4 regions of the Mesorhizobium sp. B3-1-8 genome follow, and region 3 is predicted to be linked to each of the others. Evidence: riboswitches for the same ligand, from Rfam matches in the RefSeq annotation. Region 3 holds a riboswitch; each other region holds the start of a gene.

Region 1 (3,472 bases), on a different contig from region 3:
AAGGCGGCGGTGACGGCGAAGGCTTCGGGGGCGAACATGGCTGGCGGCTGCGAATCCGGGAACCGGACAATTGCCGATGCTTACGCCTGCGCGCAGCGCTCGGCTAGGCCGCGCGGGCGCGCGGCGTGCCGAAGATGGACCATGCGGCGGCGACGAGCGCCGCTATCGTGGCAAGCAGCACGCAGAGGCTCGGCAGGTGGAAGACCATGTCGCGCCATCTGGGCTCGACGACGGCGCCGGTGCTGAAAGACTCGCCGCTATACTGGCACAGGATCCACGACGCGCCGCTGCGCACCATGTCGGCGTCGATATCGGAGATCAGTGCTTTCGCGTTGCGTTCGGCTGAGGGCATCGTCGCCATATGGGTGAGCAGCGCCTTGGCGGTGGCGATGTAGGCGTGGCTGCATTCGTTGAAGGGGCTCTCCTCGTCGGCGAGGCTGCCCGGCATCAAGCCCCAGAGGCAATAGGTGAATTGCAGGTTGCCGTGATTGTAGAGCCGCCGGAAGGTCGGGTCGGTCGCGGTCTGGCGCTGGGCGAGCTCGAGGATCTCGCCGCGGTAGCGGGCGATCACGGCCATCTGGCCGTGGGTCAGGCTCGGGATCTGGATGCCGGGAGGAGGCGGGGCGAAGGATCCGCTATGCGCTTCGGCGGGTGCTGCCGCCGTCATGACCGAAAGGGCGGTCGCCAAAAAGAAAATGGCCGCCAGGGCACGGAACCGTGGCGGCCGACGCATCGGATTTCAGGCGAAGCGGCGGGCGGGGCTGCGCTGGTCGCGCGCAGCGACCACGCGCTCGGCAACCGGGCCGAAGCCGAGCCCGACGACGGTCCATAGCACAAGCTGGATGCCGAGCGAGGCGACGCGGAACTGCCACAGCACCGTCGCCGAGAAGTTCTCCGGTACTTCGTTGATGTCGGGTAGGGCTGCCTTCACCAGTGCGAAGACGACGAGGAAGGCGAGCCCAGCCACGATCGAGGCGTTCCAGGCGCCGAGCCGGGTCCACAGCCGCTGCGCCAGGCCGACCGCCGCCACCATCGCCGCGATCGAGACCACGATCATGATGAAGAACAATTCCGTGCGGTAGCCGATGGTCTCGGCATTGCCGACCGCAGGCGGGTTGGCCGGGTATTTGAGGCCGGGCACCACGATCACCGCCAGGAAGCCGAGCAGCGCGATGAGCGCCGAAGTGCCACGGGGCCCAAGCGAACCCAGCCGGCCATAGGCATAGGCGAAGACCAGCGAGAACAGCCCGCCGAGGGCGGCGCCATAGACCAGCACGCCGGTCGCGAGACCGATGCCGGCCTGCGTGACGCGGCTCACCATGTCGGGCTCCGGCGCCCCGCCGGCCGCCTGGGCCTGCTGTTCCTCGAAGGCGATCGCCTTGTCGACCTGCGGCTCGCCATAGACGCGGGCAAAGGCGAATGCCAGAATCCCCGCAACCAGCCCGACAAGCATGCCGCGCAGCAAAAGTTTTCCGACCATGTCGTTAACCCTCTAAGCAATTCCAGGAAAAGTGCGTAGCGGTTTTCCGTCCGGAATAGCGTTAACCCAACCCAGCAATTCCAGGAAAAGTGCGTAGCGGTTTTCCGTCCGGAATAGCGTTAACCCAACCCAGCAATTCCAGGAAAACTGCGTGCCGACTTTCCGTCCGGAATCGCGTTAGACCAAAATCGAAGCGGGTTCAGCGATGCTGAACCGTCTTAGTGGCAGGGGAAGCCGAGCAGGTGGCGGCCGTCATGCACGAATTCGTGCACATAGGTGCCGCGGATCAGCGACGTCGCGCCTTCTTCCGCCCCGACGAAATAGATCGCCAGCATCAACAGCAGGCCGGCGAAGATAGCCCAGGGCAGAAGCTCGCGAACCGGAATCGCAACCGGACCGTAGCTGGGGGCGAAGGTGGTGTCGGACATATTGACCTCCCGTGGGATACTGCGTCCCGTTGATCGAACAATGCTGCGGAATAAGGCCTGACTTTCGGCTGGTGCCGATCACAGTGGCGCGACCGTGCCGGACTCGCACCGGCTTCCAATCCCGTATAGCGCTAAAACACTTGTCAGCACTTCGTTCGCCTGTCAACGATATGTAATGGCCAACACGGCTTCGCGCGGCCGAAATTTCACTGGACCACGGAGTTTTGGGATGCTCGCCCGCCTGACGATGATCGCAAGCGGCGCGACGCAGGCCACGCGCAAGGGTCGTTTTCCGAGTGACGAGGCGCCGGAGCCGCGAGCCTTCGAGCGTGCCGGCGCGCTGGCCGCTTCGCTGCGCCGCGCCGACCGCGTCTGGACAAGCCCGGCGCTTGCCGCGCGGCAGACGGCCGAGGCGCTCGGCCTCGCGGCGACGGTCGAGCCGCTGCTTGGCGAACAGGATTTCGGGCGCTGGGCCGGCAAAGGCTTCGAGGAGGTGCAGGCCGAAGATCCGGAAGGCATGGCGGCCTGGTTCGCCGATGCGGAAGCGGCGCCCCATGGCGGCGAATCGCTTGCCGCCGTCGCCCGGCGCGGCGCCGCGCTGATGGAACGCCTGGCTTCCGAGAGCGGTCATACCATCGCGCTCACCCACGCCCTGCCGATCCGCGCGGCCATGGTGCATGTTCTGGGCGCGCCGCTCTCCTCGGTCTGGAAGATCGACATCGAGCCGCTGTCGCTCACCGAGTTCCGCGGCGACGGCCGCCGCTGGGTGCTGCATGCGAGCGGGGTCATTGTCGGTGGTTAAACAGTCCGGGCGCGGGTCGGTCCCGTGGACAGCGCGACTCGCAGTCAGCAGATGGTCAAGGAAGCGGTGGACGCTATGGTGAGGTGCCGCAGAACAGCGGGGCGAGGTTGATCGCTAGAAGGCGTTGGTCAAATCGATGGTCACGATATAGGCATTTCGTGGCCAGCACTTTCGAACTTCTCTCGGAAGCTCTTGAGCTCTCTTCGCCGCAGCCTTTGAATTGGGAGTAAAAGGACATCACGTCGAGTGACGTGAGTTTGCCCTCGAGATTTCCCCTTGCCTTGAACGTCGCCTTCAGGCGCAGGTCGACCGCCGATGCTGGAAATCGGACGAGGCTTAGAAGTTTGTCTCTTAGGTCGGTCCGGTCGTCCGCGCCGGCCGGAACAACTGAAGTCAGCAGTAGCGTAACAGTCAGCAGTCTGGTGATCACGGTCTACCGGTATAGTTTCGGGTATTTTGCCTTCTCGGTCTGGCAATTGCCCCCTCTCTGGACCGCCATAGCGTAAGCTCTTTCATAGGTATGAATGGCCCTGTCGAACTTACGTGGATTAGGTGTCAGGTGTTTAGCTCGGCCATCATACAAAAGGACAGGAACAGCTATCATGGCTTTTCCATCTTCAGTTGGCCTCAGCGCCGGGCACCTCTTCATTACGCCGAGGAGGTTGCCGGCGATTGTAGCGGCCAAATCTAACTTGGCGTCGGGCAGTCCAGCCAGGAACTCGATATTTGACTTCGCGGCCCAGGCAGCCGAAGACGTGAATG
Region 2 (3,472 bases), on a different contig from region 3:
GTGACCGGGAAGGCGAAGGCGGCCGAGGCGAGAAGCGAGAAGGCAAACGACAAAGGGCGTTTCACGGGATGGTGCTCCTTGTTTGGGTTGGACAGGTTCAGGATGGCGAGGAAGCGCGCGTGGGCAGCTCGAAGACGGTGAGCTCGCGGTCCTCGGTCGGGTGCCGCAGGCGCAGCACGTCGATGCCGAAAACCTCGCGGATATGCGGCTGCGCCAGCGCCTCGCGCGGCGGTGCCAGCGCGTGCAGCCGGGCGTTGCTCATCACCGCGACGTTGGTGGCGAAGGGCGCCACCAAGGCGAGATCGTGCAGCACGGCGACCACGGTCATGCTGAATTCGGCCACCAGTTCGAGCAGTTCTGCGCGGGCGCGCGGGTCAAGGTGGTTGGTCGGCTCGTCGAGGAACAGGATCTTCGGCTCTTGCGCGATGGCACGGGCGAGCTGCGCGCGCTGGCGCTCGCCGCCGGAGAGCGAGCCGATGCTGCGCGCGAGCAGTGGCAAGAGCCCGGTCCGGCGCAGTGCTTCGACGACGATGTCGCGGTCGTCGTGCCGGCGCCTCAGGCCGGCATGCGGGACGCGGCCAAGCTCGACATAGTCGATGAGCGCCAGCCGTGGATCCGGCTGGTCCGTCTGGCCAACGACGGCGATGCTGAGCGCCCGCTCGGCGGCGGTGATCCTGTCCAGCCGGCGCCCGGCCAGGCGAACCTCGCCGTGGCTCGGCGACAACGCCCCGCACAACATGCGCAGCAGAGTCGTCTTGCCGGCGCCGTTCGGGCCGATGATGGCGAGGCGCTCACCCGCCGCCAGCGACAGGCTGACATCCTCGACCAGCGTCCGGCCGTTTGCCATGGCGCCCAGATCGCGGGCTTCAAGCAGGGGCACGCTCACCGGACTTGCTTCCTGGCCTTACCCGCGGCGGGGATGCGCGCCAGTATCTTGCCGGCGAGCCTTGCCGGGCGCTGGCCGGAATTGCACCAGCCGTCGGGCAGCGAGGCATAGAGCCTGGCAAATTCGACCAGCGCTCCGGCGTCGGTGCCCCTGTCGATGGAACCGAAGAGATAGGTGGCTTTGCCTTGCGCCATGAAGGCCACGGTGAGCGGCCGCGCGCAACCCGCCATGCAGTCGATGGTCTCGATGACAAAGGAAGGCGCCGGCTGCAAGGAAAGCCTGGAGCGCAGGTCGACGCACAAACCCTCGCCGGACCTCAGCCCGGTCACGGTATCGCGACACAGCGAACAGACGATGATGTGATGGCTCGAGCGGTTCACCGTTTCACGGAAACGGCGAACCGCTCTATCTCTTTGTTTTGACGCAATACCAGACGGAAAACCGCTACACACTTTTCCTGGAATTGCTCTCGATGCGTCCAACATTCCGTCACTTTCCAAAATGGCGACGGAAGGATGCTGGACGAGCCGGCCGACAAGACCGGTGCCCGCGTCTCCTCCCGGCACACCCCGTCCGGTCAACTCATGTCGATGGCAGGTCTCCTGGCTCGCGGGTCGTTGCGCCATCCGCCTTCCCAGCCTTGCCGGCCAGTGGCGTTTCGGATGGAGCTCGCCGCTCACAGTTGCGGGGGCAGCCACGGGTTCGATCCAGACCGGATCTCACCGTGTTCCCTTTTCACCCCTCGCCTTGCGGCTCGGGGACCATGACGCAGCCATCGTAGGTTGTCCGCGCGCGAGTCGCAACGGTTTCTGCGCGCGTTCATCACCGCGTGAAGCGACCTGCCTGGAGAAATGCATTCGTGGTTCGATTCTCGTTTAGATATGTAATAACGTTACATATCAACGATTGCGTAGCAGTCAATCCCTCCTCGCGCCGTCTCACCCAAACATCGGAAAATTTTCAGAAACCGTTCGGGATTTGCCGGAGCCGAAATCGCAAAAAGATCGGGCTGGCGAAAGACAGGTTGCAACGCCTTGATCCCCTGCCAGCCAACGCAGTTTCCCGGCCGCCGCGTCCTCCCAAGCGCGGCCGCAACCTTGGGCATGGAGACAACATGATTGCCGCACGTTTTCACAACAGTCCTCTTGGGCACAACAAGCCGCTCAGGCGCCGCCTTGTCGCCGGCTCCATCGCCGCGCTCGCTTGCGGTGCCGTGATGGTCTGGCACGGCGCCAGAAGCGAAGCATCGAACGTCGCGCCGGGCACGCCCGAAACCAAGCTGGTCAAGGCAGTTTCGGTCTCGCCGGAACCCGTCGCGGATAACCGCGTCGCTATCGGCGAGATCAAGCCGAGGCTGGAGAGCGATCTCGGTTTTCGCGTTTCCGGCAAGCTCATCCGGCGCACCGCCGAGGTCGGCGCCACGGTGAAGAAGGGCGAGGTGCTCGCCCGGGTCGACGACCAGGATTATCGAAACCGGCTGGCCAGCGCGGAAGCCGATGTGACAGCGGCCGAGGCCGTGCTGGTGGAAGCCAGCGCCGCCGAAGCGCGTATCAGCGCGCTGCTCGCCAAGGGTTTCACGACACGCGCCAACCATGACGCGACGCTAAAGAATCTGCGCTCGGCCGAGGCCAAGCTGAAATCGGCGAACATCGCCTTCGCGATGGCCAAGGACCAGCTCGGTTACACCGAGCTCCGGGCCGAATTCGACGGCATCGTCACCGCCACCGGCGCCGAGGCCGGCCAATCGGTCAATGTTGGGCAGATGGTGGTACGCGTCGCCGATCCGGAGAGCCGCGACGCGGTGTTCTCTATCGCGGAAGCGGCCTTTACCAGCGCCCGGCGCGGTCGAAAGATACCCACCGTCACCGTCTCGCTGCTCAGCAATCCGGCGGTCTCGACCGCCGGCACTGTGCGCGAGATAGCGCCGATGGCCGACGCCGCCACCCGCACCTTCCAGGTGAAGGTTTCGCTCGAGAATGCGCCTGACGAGATGCGCTTCGGCGCAAGTGTCGCCGGCCGCGTCGAGATCGCCGGCGCTCCTGTCGTGCTGCTGCCGGGCAGCGCGCTGTTCGACAAGGAAGGCAAGCCCGCCGTCTGGGTGGTGTCGGCCTCGTCGGCTGTCGAGCTCAAGCCGGTCACCATCGCCCGCTACGAGACTGACCGCGTAGTCGTCAGTGCCGGGCTCACCAAGGGCGACCGGGTCGTCACTGCCGGCGTAAACCGGCTGCGGGAACACGAAAAAGTCCGTATCGTTGAGGGAGAAGGAAAATGACCATGTCAAAGACCAAGGTCCTCATCGCCGGCGCCGGCCCGACCGGGCTGACGCTCGCGCTCTGGTTGACCAAGCTCGGCGTTCCGGTGCGCATCTTCGACAAGGCTGCCGCTCCCGGCGAAACCTCGCGCGCGCTGGCCGTCCAGGCGCGCACGCTGGAATTCCACCGTCAGATCGGCATCGTCGACGACGTGCTTGCAGCGGGCGTGAAGATCGAACAGCTCACCGTGCACACGCCGGCAGGCGTCGCCGCGAGACTCCCGCTCGCCGATTTCGGCCGCGGCATCAGCCCCTATTCCTTCGCCTTCGCGCTG
Region 3 (3,472 bases):
TGAATGCACCAGCTATATCGAAATGGCGCTGGAGCCGGAAATCCAGCGCATCATGTTCCGCGACGGTCCGGCGGTGCTCGGCGACCCGGCGCAGTGGCCGAATGCCAGCGCTTGCATCGCCTCGATGACCGACCATCTGACGAAGCTGCAGGACGAGGGGGTGGTCGTTCCAGAGCTTGATCCCGAGACGACCTCACGGCTGATCAATGGCGCCAGCAGCCAGGCCGCGCAGCGCATCGCCAATTCGAAGGATCCCGAAGCGACGTCTAAGAAGGCGATCGCGGCATTCAAGCAACTGCTCGAAGGCTTGCGCAAGACGGTTGACGGCACGCTTGGGTAACCAAGCCACCGGGTTGTGCACCGCTTTCCGGCCGACGCAACCCCGCCGCGATTGACAATCAATGGGGCGAGCGCATCCTCCACCGCCAACTCTTACAGCGCCGCGCGTTCTTTGAACGCGCAAAGGACGCTGTAAAAACTTTGATTCAGCGCATGACCCTTCTCCGAAAATCCATTCCGATTTTCGGGATCATGCGCGGGGGTGTGGAGAGTCGGGGCATGTGGGACTTCAGCATCGCCAGGTCGGTGTCCATCATGATGCGGACATGGCCGTTCATCGTCTTTCGCATGATCGTCTATTTCGGCATCACGGTCGCCTACATCATGGCGACTGGGACGGGGGCCAGCGTCGGCTACGGCGTCGGCCACATCTCGACCGATCCCGACGGGCCGATGTCCTTCGCGTTGTGGGGCGGCGTGGTCGGCTTCGGCGTCGTGTCGATCGCCGTCTACTGGATCCGCGAATACATCCTCTACGTGCTGAAGGCGGGCCATATCGCCGTCATGGTGCATCTGATCGACGGCCACGATGTCCCTGACGGCCAGAACCAGATCGCCTATGCCAAGGAAGTGGTCACCCAGCGTTTCGCCGAGGCCAACATCCTTTTCGTCGTCGACCAACTGGTCAAGGGCGCCATCCGCGCCATCACCGGCCTGATCGGCGGGATAGCCGCCTTCCTGCCGATCCCGGGCCTGAGCGGCATCGTCAGCTTCATCAACACCGTCATCCGTATCTCGCTGACCTATGTCGACGAGATCATCCTCGGCTACAACATCCGCATCAATTCGAACTTGCCCTTCGAGACGGCCAGGCAAGGTGTCGTCCTCTACGCCCAGAACGGCAAGCACATGGTCAAGAACGCCGTCTGGCTGGCGGCGATCATGTGGGGCGTGTCCTTCGTCATCTTCCTGTTGATGCTGGCGCCCGCGGCCGCGATCCTCTGGGTCATGCCGGGTCAGCTTGCCGGCTGGGCTTTCGTGCTGGCCATCGTCTTTGCCTGGGCCTTCAAGGCGGCCTTCATCGAGCCCTTCGCCATTGCCTCGCTGATGCAGGTTTATTTCGAAGCCATCGAGGGCCAGGTGCCCAATCCCGAATGGGACCACCGGCTGGCCGAGGCCTCATCCAAGTTCAGGGAACTGCGCGACAAGGCGCTGGGCTCCTTCGGCGGCGGCTCGCGCTGGGAGACTCCGAGAGCCGCCTGATCATGGCTTTGATGGGCCGCCAAGCCTTGCGATCGCCGATTTGAGCGGCGCCTCGCCGGCGCCGCGGAAAGTCTCGCTCATCACAAGCTCCGGCAGCGGCAGGCGCTTGCCCCAGCCATGCGCCTCGAGATCGGGCTTCGGCGCGAAGGCAGAGACGCGGCCGACGCAGAGATAGGCGATCGGCGTCACATGTTCCGGGATCGACAAGAGCTGCTTCAGCGCTTCCGTCTCGATGATGCTGACCCAGCCGACGCCGACACCCTCGGCCCGCGCCGCCAGCCAGAAATTCTGCACCGCGCAGACGGTGCTGTAGAGGTCCATCTCCGGATTGTGCCAGCGCCCGAGCGGCGAATCCTTCGACCGCTGCCGGTCGCAGGTGATGCACAGATTGAGCGCGCTTTCGCAGATGCCCTCGAGCTTAAGCTTGCGGTATAGCGCCTGCCGTTCCGCCTCGATCGCCGGCAGCTCCTGCTCGCGCGCGGCGAGGAACAGGTCGCGCACCTGCCGACGCCTGCCTGGATCGCGGATGACGATGAAATTCCACGGCTGCATATAGCCGACCGAGGGCGCATGATGCGCGGCGGTGATGAGCCGCGCCAACACGCTGTCATCGAGATCGTCGGGGACAAAATGGCTGCGCACGTCACGCCTGGTGAACATCGCCCGATAGACCGCGTCGCGCGCCAATTGGTCAAAGTCGTCGCCGCCCGCGGCGATCGCTGCTGCCGTCATCGCTTTTCCCCTTGCGACAAGCAGTTTCCCGCCTGACCAAGCGGAAAACCATGTCTGCCGGGCCGGTCTTCTGGCTCGGGATCCTCCCGCATCCGGCGCCTTCCCGTCATCGACAGTGGCTTTGCCGGCGCGGTCCCCCTCACAGCGTTGGGCACGCCACGGAGTTCAACCGTGTTCCCGATTCTCCCGCGTCGCGGGCACCAGGCAGCGAAGAACCTTACCGCGAAGCTTGCGCCGCGCCAATGGCGCCAGCGACACGGACTGGCGCAATTTTCCCCAGCCATTCGGCTTTCAAACATGGTCATCCGCGCCGCCGGTGCCTAGATTAGGCGCCATGGCCACCCGTCTCTACACGCACCCGATCTTTCTGGAACACCTCACGCCGCCCGGCCATCCCGAGCGGCCTGACCGCCTGCGCGCCATCGAACGCGTGCTCGACGACGAGGCTTTTTCGGCGCTCGACCGCGTCAAGGCGCCCGAAGGCGACGAGAAAACGATCCTCTATGCGCATCCCGAGGATTTCGTCGAGCGCGTGCGCGCGGCGATCCCTGAGAGCGGCATCGTCTCGATCGACGCCGATACCAGCGCCAGCCCGAAAAGCTGGCAGGCCGTGGTGACGGCGATCGGCGGCGCCAACGCGGCGGTGGACGACGTCTTCGAGGGCCGCGCCGCCAACGTCTTCGTCGCCGCCCGTCCGCCGGGTCACCACGCCGAAAAGACCACCGCGATGGGCTTCTGCCTGTTCAACACGGCCGCGATCGCCGCCCGCTACGCGCAGAAGAAGCATCAGGCCGAGCGCGTCGCCATCGTCGACTGGGACGTCCACCACGGCAACGGCACACAGGACATTTTTTGGGACGACCCATCGGTTCTCTATTGCTCGACGCACCAGATGCCGCTTTATCCCGGTACCGGAGCGAAAAGCGAAACCGGCGCCGGCAACATCGTCAACGCGCCGCTCGCGCCGCAGACCGGCAGCGACCTGTTCCGCGACGCCTTCCTGTCGCGTGTGCTGCCGTCCATCGATGCGTTCGCGCCGGACCTGATCATCATTTCAGCCGGCTTCGACGCGCACCATCGTGATCCGCTGGCCGAGATCAACCTGACCGAGGACGATTTCGACTGGGCGACCGGGCAATTGATGGAGCTCGCCGGCCGCCACAGCGGCAATAGGCTCGTCAGCCTGCTGGAAGGCGGC
Region 4 (3,472 bases), on a different contig from region 3:
CACTTTTCTCTCCTGACATATCTCCCGCCATTTGCCTGCTAGCATGGCCGGAATCACGGCTGAAGATCCAACGACGATCGGGGCAAGTACACCTGATGAAGGACAAGATTTCGCTGGCCATGGCGAGGCGCATCGCGCTGGGCGCGCAAGGGTTCAACGACCCTCGCCCTGCAGGAGTTCCGGATCGCCGGCACCTCGCCCGGGTGCTTTCGCGAACCGGCCTTCTGCAGATCGATTCCGTGAGCGCGGTGGTGCGCGCGCACTATATGCCGCTCTATTCGCGCCTCGGCCCCTACCCGCTTACGCTGCTCGATAATGCCGCGGTCACTCGCAAGCGCGCCGTGTTCGAATACTGGGCGCATGAGGCGTCGTTCCTGCCCGTCGAGACCTATCCTTTGATGCGCTGGCGCATGCAGCGCGCCGAGCAGGGCGACGAGATATATCTCGGCCTGGCGAAATGGGGCCGTGAACGCAAGGAAACGATCGACGAGATATATAGAGAGGTCGCCGATCGCGGTCCGATCGCCGCCTCCGATATCGAAGGCCACAAGGGCAATGGCGGCTGGTGGGGCTGGAGCGAGGCCAAACACGCGTTCGAATGGCTGTTCTGGGCCGGACGCATCACCACCGCTTACCGCCGCGGCTTCGAACGCTATTATGACCTGCCCGAGCGCGTTTTGCCGCAGGCGGTGCTCGACCTTCCCGAACCCTCGGTCGAGGACGCGCATCGCGAATTGCTGCGCATTTCCGCCCGTGCCCACGGCATCGCCACCTATGGCGACCTGCGCGACTATTTTCGTCTCGCGCCGGGCGACACGAAGGATCGCATCGAGGACCTGGTCGATGCCGGCGAGTTGCTGCCGGTGAAGGTCGAAGGCTGGGACAAGACTGCCTATCTCCACAAGGACGCCCGTTTCCCGCGCCGGATAGAGGCGCGCGCCCTGCTCGCCCCCTTCGATCCCGTCGTCTTCGAACGCACCAGGACGGAAAAACTCTTCGATTTCCGCTACCGCATCGAGATCTACACGCCGGCGGAAAAGCGCCAATACGGCTATTACGTGCTGCCCTTCCTGCTCGGCGACCGGATCGTTGCTCGCGTCGATCTCCGGGCCGACCGCCCGGCCAGCGTCTTGCGCGTCCATGCCGCTTACGCCGAAGCAGGCGCTCCCGCCGAAACCGCCGCCCGGCTCTTCGACGAGCTGAAGCAGATGCAGGGCTGGCTCGGCCTGGAGGCGATCGAAGTCATGCCGGCCGGCGACCTCGGCCCGGCGCTGGCCGACATCGCGGTGTCGTAGCTGCGCGTTGACAGGGACCTAGCCGTAAGCCTAAATCCTGACCAGACGGTCTTCTCCCGGCAAGGGAGGAGCCAAGAGGGAATGCGGTGCGGGCCAACACCCAAATCCGCGGCTGTCCCCGCAACTGTAAGCGACGAGCCTCTGCCGAAAACCACTGGGATTTCCCGGGAAGGCGGCATTCAGGGCGACGACCCGCGAGCCAGGAGACCTGCCGTCTGAGACTTTAAGTATCCGAATGCCCGGCGGGTTTTCCGGGCAAGGAGCATGGTTTTGGATCGCAACGGCAGTTTCCCGGCAAACAGTGCGGACGTTCCGTCCGAGCCCGATGCTTTGGCCGGCGTGACCGTCATCGTCTGCTCATCCTGCCGCGACGAGACCGGCTCGGACGCCCATCCGCGCGCCGGTGCGCTGCTTGCCGAAGACACGCGCCGGGCTGCTTCCGGCGAAAAGATCAAGATCCGTACCGTCGAATGCCTCGGCAACTGCAAGCGCCGGCTGAGCGCCGCGCTGCTGCGCGACGGCTGCTGGAGCTACGTTTTCGGCGATCTGGACACGACCAGCGGCGCCGACCTCGTCGCCGGCGCAAAGATCTTCGCCACCTCGACCGACGGCCTCATCCCCTGGCGCGGCCGGCCCGATTCCCTCAAGCGCGGCCTCGTTGCCCGCATCCCTCCCCTCGACATGTTGAAGGACCGACCATGAACGCATCCGTTTCCCGCGTGCCCTGCACCGTCGTCACCGGCTTCCTCGGCGCCGGCAAGACGACGCTGATCCGCAACCTGCTCGAGAACGCCAAGGGCAAGCGGCTGGCGATCATCGTCAACGAGTTCGGCGATGTCGGCATCGACGGCGAGATCCTGAAGGGTTGCGGCGTCGACGCCTGCCCGGAAGAAAACATCGTCGAGTTGGCCAATGGCTGCATCTGCTGCACCGTCGCCGACGATTTCGTGCCGGCGCTCGATCAGATCCTGTCGCTCAATCCCAAGGTCGACCACATCCTGATCGAGACCTCGGGCCTCGCTCTGCCGAAGCCGCTGGTGCAGGCATTCCAGTGGCCGAGCGTGAAGAGCCGCGTGACGGTCGACGGCGTCATCGCCGTGGTCGACGGCCCGGCGCTGGCCGATGGCCGCGTCGCTTCCGATATGGATGCCCTGCAGGCGCAGCGCGCGGCTGACGATTCCCTCGACCATGACGATCCGGTCGAAGAGGTATTCGAGGACCAGATCGCCTGCGCCGACCTGATCATCCTGTCGAAGAGCGACCTGATGGATGCAGCGGGCTCCGCCCGCGCCAACGCCGTCATCGGCGAGCATGTCGCGCGTGCCGTCAAGATCGTGCCGACAGCGCAGGGCAAGGTCGATCCGTCCGTGCTGCTCGGCCTCGGCCTTGCGGTGGAGGACGACATCGAGAACCGCAAGACCCATCACGACGACGAGCTCGACCACGAGCATGACGATTTCGATTCCTTCGTCATCGACATCCCGTCGATCGCCAATCCCGACGAGTTGGCCAAGCGCGTCGCCGTTGCCGCCGAGCAGGAAAACGTGCTGCGCGTCAAGGGTTTCGTCGAAGTCGGCGGCAAGCCGATGCGGCTTCTGCTGCAGGCTGTCGGCCCGCGCGTTAACCACTATTACGACCGCGCCTGGACGGCCGAGGACGACCGCCGCTCGCGGCTCGTCGTCATCGGCCTCAAGGGGCTGAACCGTCCGGCGATCGAGCGTATCCTCGCCGGCTGAGGCTAAGACCAAAAAGCGATGCATATCCTCACCACGACATCCGCTTCGCTCGACGATCTCGCCGAGCCGATCGACCTCAGGCAGACGCCTGCGGATGTGGTGGCCCTGTCCTTCACCGACAGCGACCTCGCCGGTCTGGCCGCCGCCTGGAAGGCCGATGCCGCGCGGCTGCCCGCGATGCGGCTGGCGGCGCTGCGCGACCTTCGCCACCCGATGTCGGTGGATCTTTGGATCGACAGCGTCGCCCGCCACGCCAAGGTCGTCCTGGTGCGCATCCTCGGCGGCTATGAGTGGTGGCGTTACGGCTGCGACCAGCTCGCTGCGGTCGCGCGCGAGCGCGGCATCAAGCTGGCGCTGCTGCCCGGTGAAAGCCATGACGAGGACCAGCGGCTGATCGAAGGCTCGACCCTGCCGCGCGCCGAGCTCGACGCCCTGCTCGGC

The links. Region 3 has a riboswitch for cobalamin ahead of bluB (5,6-dimethylbenzimidazole synthase). Riboswitches for the same ligand answer to the same signal wherever they lie in the genome.
Region 1: it holds a riboswitch for cobalamin, as region 3 does, so the genes downstream of both, FJ424_RS02090 (CbtB domain-containing protein) here and bluB (5,6-dimethylbenzimidazole synthase) in region 3, are expected to answer to the same signal.
Region 2: it holds a riboswitch for cobalamin, as region 3 does, so the genes downstream of both, FJ424_RS07515 (DUF1636 family protein) here and bluB (5,6-dimethylbenzimidazole synthase) in region 3, are expected to answer to the same signal.
Region 4: it holds a riboswitch for cobalamin, as region 3 does, so the genes downstream of both, FJ424_RS17115 (DUF1636 family protein) here and bluB (5,6-dimethylbenzimidazole synthase) in region 3, are expected to answer to the same signal.

Annotation. Positions count from the first base shown of each region.
Region 1 is NZ_VFTK01000002.1:42,593-46,064, forward strand. Features, by position in the region: gene FJ424_RS02075 (DMT family transporter) at 1-38, opposite strand, end outside; gene FJ424_RS02080 (hypothetical protein) at 104-688, opposite strand; gene FJ424_RS02085 (CbtA family protein) at 740-1,480, opposite strand; gene FJ424_RS02090 (CbtB domain-containing protein) at 1,699-1,908, opposite strand; adenosylcobalamin (AdoCbl) riboswitch at 1,909-2,052, opposite strand; gene FJ424_RS02095 (histidine phosphatase family protein) at 2,138-2,710, shown strand; gene FJ424_RS33390 (hypothetical protein) at 3,144-3,472, opposite strand, start outside.
Region 2 is NZ_VFTK01000006.1:46,561-50,032, reverse strand. Features, by position in the region: gene FJ424_RS07525 (ABC transporter substrate-binding protein) at 1-65, opposite strand, end outside; gene FJ424_RS07520 (ABC transporter ATP-binding protein) at 98-886, opposite strand; gene FJ424_RS07515 (DUF1636 family protein) at 883-1,266, opposite strand; cobalamin riboswitch at 1,461-1,667, opposite strand; gene FJ424_RS07510 (efflux RND transporter periplasmic adaptor subunit) at 2,001-3,158, shown strand; gene FJ424_RS07505 (FAD-dependent monooxygenase) at 3,155-3,472, shown strand, end outside.
Region 3 is NZ_VFTK01000044.1:32,497-35,968, reverse strand. Features, by position in the region: gene FJ424_RS29360 (TetR/AcrR family transcriptional regulator) at 1-340, shown strand, start outside; gene FJ424_RS29355 (hypothetical protein) at 559-1,542, shown strand; gene bluB (5,6-dimethylbenzimidazole synthase) at 1,543-2,274, opposite strand; cobalamin riboswitch at 2,317-2,494, opposite strand; gene FJ424_RS29345 (histone deacetylase family protein) at 2,609-3,472, shown strand, end outside.
Region 4 is NZ_VFTK01000017.1:33,796-37,267, reverse strand. Features, by position in the region: gene FJ424_RS17120 (winged helix-turn-helix domain-containing protein) at 96-1,295, shown strand; cobalamin riboswitch at 1,325-1,526, shown strand; gene FJ424_RS17115 (DUF1636 family protein) at 1,566-1,997, shown strand; gene cobW (cobalamin biosynthesis protein CobW) at 1,994-3,031, shown strand; gene FJ424_RS17105 (cobaltochelatase subunit CobN) at 3,050-3,472, shown strand, end outside.